3 regions of the Nonomuraea sp. NPDC003754 genome follow, and region 2 is predicted to be linked to each of the others. Evidence: riboswitches for the same ligand, from Rfam matches in the RefSeq annotation. Region 2 holds a riboswitch; each other region holds the start of a gene.
The links. Region 2 has a riboswitch for cyclic di-AMP ahead of ACWEVS_RS19540 (C40 family peptidase). Riboswitches for the same ligand answer to the same signal wherever they lie in the genome.
Positions count from the first base shown of each region.

Region 1: linked by a shared signal. The riboswitch ahead of ACWEVS_RS22505 (C40 family peptidase) and the one ahead of ACWEVS_RS19540 (C40 family peptidase) in region 2 are both predicted to bind cyclic di-AMP.
Region 3: linked by a shared signal. The riboswitch ahead of ACWEVS_RS37680 (CHAP domain-containing protein) and the one ahead of ACWEVS_RS19540 (C40 family peptidase) in region 2 are both predicted to bind cyclic di-AMP.

Region 1 covers NZ_JBSGJX010000017.1:161,020-163,270, forward strand. Annotated here, with positions in the region: gene ACWEVS_RS22500 (hypothetical protein) at 1-479, opposite strand, end outside; gene ACWEVS_RS22505 (C40 family peptidase) at 597-1,157, opposite strand; cyclic di-AMP (ydaO/yuaA leader) riboswitch at 1,231-1,373, opposite strand; gene ACWEVS_RS22510 (LysR family transcriptional regulator) at 1,714-2,251, shown strand, end outside.
Region 2 covers NZ_JBSGJX010000014.1:132,018-134,268, reverse strand. Annotated here, with positions in the region: gene ACWEVS_RS19545 (hypothetical protein) at 139-261, shown strand; gene ACWEVS_RS19540 (C40 family peptidase) at 480-968, opposite strand; cyclic di-AMP (ydaO/yuaA leader) riboswitch at 1,131-1,274, opposite strand; gene ACWEVS_RS19535 (3-isopropylmalate dehydrogenase) at 1,375-2,251, shown strand, end outside.
Region 3 covers NZ_JBSGJX010000044.1:59,293-61,543, forward strand. Annotated here, with positions in the region: gene ACWEVS_RS37670 (Gfo/Idh/MocA family protein) at 1-151, shown strand, start outside; gene ACWEVS_RS37675 (SEL1-like repeat protein) at 132-572, opposite strand; cyclic di-AMP (ydaO/yuaA leader) riboswitch at 703-837, shown strand; gene ACWEVS_RS37680 (CHAP domain-containing protein) at 853-1,554, shown strand; gene ACWEVS_RS37685 (RNA 2'-phosphotransferase) at 1,800-2,251, opposite strand, start outside.

The DNA of each region.
Region 1 (2,251 bases), on a different contig from region 2:
TAGTCGGCGAACCCTTCCCGCAGCCACACGGGCCGCCCTTCCGTTCCGGCGGCCACGTGGGTCAGCTCGTGGGTGAGGACGACGTCGCGGCCCACGGGTGTGAGGCGCGCGAAGGCGCCGGGCAGGACGATCACCTGTTCCGCCGAGGCCAGCGCGGCCAGCCCGTCGACGGGGCCCGTGCCCGCGAGGGCGGCCGCCTCCGCGGTGGTCCTGGGCACCACGACCCGTGGCCGTACGGCGCGCCGCAGGACCGCCGAGACGGTGAGGGCCGCCGCGTCGGCCCGCGTGGCCAGGTCGCGCAGGAGGGCGGCGGCGGTGTGGTGCCCGACGACGAGCGAGCGCGCGCCGTAGGCGACGACGACGCCTGACTCGCCGAGCGCGCGGGCCTCGGGCGGCAGGCGGCGTCCCGCGGACCCGGCCACCGTGCAGATCGCCGGTCCGGCCAGCGCGGCCGCCAGCAGGGTTCTGCGGGTCACCACGGCTGTGATGCTAGCCCGGACAGGCCGAAGCCCCGTCCGAGGGGGATGGACGGGGCTTAGGCCTGTCCGGCGGCCGGGGGCTACGCGCCGGGGCTTCGGGCGTCCGGCGGCCGGGGGTTACGCGCCGGGGCGGACCGCGCCGGCGAAGGACGCCTTGCGCCAGCCGCCGAGCTTCTCGATCCGCACGGTCTTGCCCGTGCTCGGCGAGTGGACCATCCGGCCCTTGCCGACGTACATGCCGACGTGACCCTTCCCGCGGAAGAACATCAGGTCACCAGGCTTGAGATCGCTCCACCTGACCTTCTTCCTGATGCGCGCGTACTGGCTGTACGTGACGCGGGGGATCTTGATGCCGGCCTTGGCCCAGGAGTACTGGACCAGTCCCGAGCAGTCGAAGGCGCCGGGTCCTGTGCCGCCGAAGCGGTAGGGGTCGCCGATCTGCTTCTTGGCGGTGGCGACGGCCTTGGCCGCCTTCAGCCGCTGTCGAGCCGCCTTGGCCTGCCGTGTCGCCGCGGCCGTTGACGCCGCGCCCGCCTGTACGGCCGGCGCCGTCTTCACGGTCGTCGTCGTCGCCAGGGTGGTGGTCACCGGGGTCACCAGGGTGGTGGTCGCGGGGGCCGCTGTCGCCGGGGTCACTGTCGCCTGCGCCGCGGGTGCGTGGAGGACGATCCCTCCCATCGCCACCACGACGCCGCTGAGGGCAAGGCAGGACAGACGGGTTGTGCTAGAGGGGGTAGACAGAATGTCTCCTTGGGACTTCCACCAATGCCTACCGGGTTAGCTGACGGGTTCGGGCGGGGAAGTCGCCCTTCCGGCCCGCAGGCCGGATTCACCCCAGGAACGTGGGTCCCCGGCTCCGTGCTCCATGCCGCACGGACTCGGCGGGTCGACCGCGCACGCCTGTCTGGGGTTACGGCGCGGCGACCAGCGGATCTTTATGCGTGCACCGGCCGTTGGGGGGCCGGTGAGCGGTTCCGGCGCCATGGCTTGGTCGCCGCGATGCGAGAACGTACCCGGCGCCCCAAGGCCAGGCAAAGGCCGGGCAAAGCTGTCAAGATCACCGACTGGTTCTTGTCAGAAGAGGAGTCGCTGCTCTACACCGGGTTTCGTTATCCGAATGTGACCCTGCTCACAGTTGCTTCTGTGGCGACCTGTCAGATCGCATCCGTTACTTTCCTCACACTCCCGGTATAAGGAGAATTAAGGCTTAATCCCTGCGACATACACTCGGCGCATGCTTGATGGGTGGTCGCTACGCGTCCTGGTGGAGGTCGGACGGCGCGGCTCGTTCTCCGGAGCGGCCGAGGTGCTCTCCATGACGCAGCCCGCCGTCTCGCGGCAGATCGCCATGCTCGAACGCCACACCGGCGTCACGCTCTTCCACCGCCGCCCGAGGGGCGTCCAGCCGACGGAGGCGGGCCGGGCGGCGATCGAGCAGGCCATGGCCGTGCTCGACGGCATGAGCCTGTTCGAGACCAGGCTGCGCGCCTTCGCCACGGCGGACACCGGCCGGGTCAGGGTCACCGCCTTCCCGAGCGCGGCCACCAGGTTCGTGCCCGAGAGCTTCCGCCGCTTCGCCGCCGACCACCCGGGCGTCGAGCTCTCCCTCAAGGTCGGCGGCCCTGACGTCGCGTGCCCCGTCACCGCCGGCCTGGTGGAGGGCGCCACCGACGTCGCCCTGCTGACCTCGTGGGATCCCGTCCCCGACCCGGAGCTGGAAGTGCTCGACCTGTTCGACGACGAGCTGCTGGTCGCCCTGCCGGCCGGGCATC
Region 2 (2,251 bases):
ACCCGTCGCGGTGAGCGGCGTTGCGTCGGCCTTAAGTCCCCTTTCGTCCGGTCCGTGATCCGGACCGCACGAGACCAGGCCCGGTCGGATCCGCGACCGGGATCCGACGTCCGATTTCACTCGCGTCCGCGAAACGAGATGAGCCACGTGTACGACATGTATCCATGGAACCGCGCCGACGACCACGAGGAAGAGGCCGCGCAGGCCCTCCAGACCGCCCTGGACCGCAGGGACAACGGCGGTTCCCCCTTCCCCGGCTGAGCGGGACCGCCCCTTTCCCCGCTGGGCGGGACACCACCCTTCCCCCGCTGGGTGGGACCACCCTTTTCCCCCTGAGGGCGCCGGCCGGCTTCCCCTGTTGAGCGGGACCACCCGGTGGAGGTCCCCCTGCTCCACCGGGGAGACCCCGGATCCCCCTCCGGGCGCGCGTCAGCCCGGAAACCGCCTCCGGTTCCCGGGCTGGTGCGCGCTCCGACGGGTCAGAACGTGGCTCGTAGCCCCACGGGCGCGGACGAGGACTTCGCCTCGACGAGCCGCGCCTGCTGCTTCACGCCCTTGGGGTCGGGCCGTACCGCGCCGACGAACGCCTGGCGCCGCCACGCGCTGAGCTTCTCCTCCTTCACCACGTCACCGCTGTGCGGCGCGTGCACCATGTAGCCGGGCTTCGAGATCATCCCGACGTGGCCCAGTCCGCTGAAGAAGACCAGGTCGCCGGGCTTCAGGTTGTTCCACTTGATCTTCTTGTCGTACGCCTGGTACTGGTCGGCGGCCACGCGAGGAAGCTCGATCCCCGCCTTCTTGTAGGCCTTCATCGTCAGTCCTGAGCAGTCGTAGCCGTTCGGCCCGGTGCCGCCCCAGACGTACGGCGTGCCCCGCTTGGCCATCGCGAAGTCGAGCGCGATCTGCCATGCGGGCTTGGGTGCCTTCTCGAGCTGGGCCTTCTTGATGTCCGCTCCGGTGAGGGTCACCGTACGAGCGGGGTCGTCCTGGACGGGCCGGTCGGTGCCGGGTTCGGCCGTGACCGGCTGCTTCAGGGCGGGGACGGGGGCGGCCGACGCGGGGGAGGCGGCGGCGATACCTGTGGCGAGGAGGCCGCCGACGACGGCAGCCGTGATGATGCGAGACAGGGGAATGTCCTTCCACGGGGCCGACCGGGTTAGCTGACGGGCTCGGGCGTGGAAGCCGCCCTACGGCATGGGGGTGCCGATTCGCCCCAGGGGGAATGGGTCCCCGGCTCCGTGCGAACGTCGCACCGGATTAGGCTGGCCGAGACTCTAACGAAAGGGTCAAAAGACCGCAAACACGACAAAACGCCGTGTCCGGACAATGAGATCAGGTGTTCGCCAGCCGAGACGACCCGGTAAGGTACCGGCCATGGAGTCGCGCAACATTCGTCTGGCCGTCATCCCCGGTGACGGGATCGGCACCGAGGTCGTCGCCGAGGGGCTCAAGGTCCTGGAGGCGGTCGGCGCCAAGATCGAGACCACCCACTACGATCTGGGCGCCACTCGCTACAACGCCACCGGCGAAACCCTGACCGACGAGACCCTGCAGGAGCTGCGCGGCTACGACGCCATCCTGCTCGGCGCGATCGGCGACCCCAGCGTCCCGCCGGGCGTCCTCGAGCGTGACCTGCTGCTGCGGCTCCGCTTCGAGCTCGACCACTACGTCAACCTGCGTCCGGTGAAGCTCTTCCCCGGCGTGACGACCCCGCTGGCCGACACCCGCCCCGAAGACATCGACATGATCGTCGTGCGCGAGGGCACCGAGAGCCTCTACGCGGGCGCCGGCGGCGTGCTGCGTCGCGGCACCCCGCACGAGATCGCCACCCAGGAGTCGCTCAACACCGCCTTCGGCGTCGAGCGCGTGGTCCGCTACGCCTTCGCCAAGGCCGCCGAGCGCCCCCGCAAGAAGCTCACGCTGGTCCACAAGACCAACGTGCTGACCTACGCCGGCGACCTGTGGATGCGCACCGTCAACCGGGTGGCCGCCGAGTTCCCCCAGGTCACGACCGACTACCAGCACATCGACGCGGCCTCGATGTTCTTCGTCAGCCAGCCCGAGCGCTTCGACGTGATCGTCACCGACAACCTCTTCGGCGACATCATCACCGACATCGGCGCCGCCATCGCCGGCGGCATCGGGCTGGCCGCCAGCGGCAACATCAACCCCGACCGGACCGCGCCCAGCATGTTCGAGCCGGTCCACGGCAGCGCGCCCGACATCGCCGGCCAGGGCAAGGCCGACCCCA
Region 3 (2,251 bases), on a different contig from region 2:
CCCCGCCATGAACGGCTACGCCGAGGAGGTGCGCGAGGTGCGCGCCGCGCTGGCCGAGGGCAGGACGGAGAGCTCTGTCATGCCGCTGGACGAGAGCCTGGCGATGATGCGGATGCTGGAGGACGCCAGGGTCAGGCTAGGCGCTCGGTAGCGCGGGCCGCCGCCTCGGCGTGGCCGGAGCCCGCGGCCGCCCGGAAGTGGGCGCGGGCCCGGTCGGGGCGGCCCTCCCTGCCCTCCAGCAGGCCGAGGTTGAACATGGCGCGCGGCGCGGCCTCCTCGTGGCCGGTTTCGATGGCCCTGGCGTACCAGCGCCGGGCCGCGTCGGTGTTGCCGCAGCAGTCCTCCAGGACGCCGAGGTTGAACATCGCCCTGGGCGTGCCGGCCCTGCCGTACCAGTGGCGGGCCGCGTCGAGGTGGCCGCTCTCGTCCTCGATCAGCGCGAGGTTGAAGGCCGCCCGCTGGACGGCGGCCGGATGGCCCGATGCGATCGCCAGGAGATACCATCGCCGGGCTTCGTCCGGACGGTGTCCGTCTTCCCGCAGCCCCCTGTTGAACAGGTCCTGTGGCGACATGACCTGACCGTAAATGATCGCCGGACCTTTATCAATTTGTAAGCTACTTGCCTCGTGTATTACCTTAGGCTCACTCAAGGCATAAACCGGGCATTCCGGACATTGCCTGTCATTGCAATCATCACAGGTTCGCCTGTGACCGCTGAATCCGCACCATGCGGAACCGGGGACCCACTTCCTCTGGGGTGAATCGGCACACCGTGCCGTAGGGCAGCTTCGCGTCCGAACCCGTCAGCTAACCCGGTAAGCGGCAGGAAGCTAGCAAGGAGTTCCCCTTCCCATGGCAAAGCCCAGCCGTAGCCGTGCCCCGAAGCTCACCTACGCGCATGCCGCGCTCGGCGCCGTCGTCATCGCCGGCTCGTTCGTTCCCACCGCCGCCCAGGCCGAGAAGCTCCCGCTGTCCGAGAGCCAGCGGGTAGCCGTCCTCGCCAAGGCGCCCAAGGAGGAGGCCGGCAAGCCCGCCGCCGCCAGGCCGGAGGCCAAGGTCATCCCCTCCGCCACCGTCGTTCTCACCGAGGCCAAGAAGCAGGTCGGCGTCAAGGAGAACTCCGCGGGCGGCGGAACCAAGTTCCAGAACTGGTACGTCGGATCGCAGCGCGCCAGGGAGACGGTCGTCAGGGACGGCGGCGACGTCAGCGCGTACGCCAACGCCCCGTGGTGCGCGATGTTCGTCTCGTGGGTCGGTGAGATGACCGGCGCCCGCACGCAGGTCGGCTGGGACGCCTACACGGTGACCCACGCCAAGTGGTTCAAGGCCAACAAGCGCTGGGGCACCGCGCCCAAGCCCGGCGCCGTCGTCTTCTTCGCCTGGGACGGCAGCAAGAGCCTCGACTCCATCGACCACGTCGGCTTCGTCGAGAAGGACAACGGCGACGGCACGATCAGCACGATCGAGGGCAACACCGGCAACGGCGCCGTCGAGCAGCGTGTCCGTCCGAAGTCGCAGGTCGTCGGCTACGGCTACCCCAGCTACGGCGGCTGACGCTTCCCCTTCCCCCGCATTCCCCCCGGCCCTGTCGCCAGGACGGCCACGCGCCGCTCCGGTGACGGGGGCCACCCACGGGCTCGGGCCGGTCCCCTCGGACCGGCCACCCCGTTCCCCCCGCAGAACGCCCCCCGCAGAACGTTCCCCCACAGAACGCTCCCCCAGGCCGCGACGGCGCCGTCTCAGCGCGCTTGCCCTCCGGCCACCCGCAGGACCCTCGTCCATTCCCCTGTCTGCACCGATCAGCCGGGGAACCGCAGGTAAGCAGCCGGCACGGCGTCGGTGAGCCACACCCCGTTGGCGCTGACCACGAACTCGTGCCCGGCCGCGTGCATCGCCCGCGCGTCGACGACCAGCACCACCGGGACGCCGCGCCGGGAGCCGACCCGCACCTCCGTCTGCCTGTCGGCCGACAGATGGACGTGCCTCCTGGTCATCGGCAGCAGGCCCGAGCGCCTGATGGCGGCCAGGTTGCGCCCGACGGTGCCGTGGTAGAGGACGTGCGGCGGCTCCACCGGCGCCAGTCCCAGGTCGACGGGCACGGAGTGGCCCTGGCTCGCCCTGATGCGGTCGCCGTTGATCGCGTAGCGCCGCTTGTCGTTGTCGGCCACCACCGTGTCGAGCTCATCCCTGGTGATGGGGAAGCCGTGCCTGGCCGCGGCCGCCAGCAGCTCGTCGATCGGCACCCAGCCGT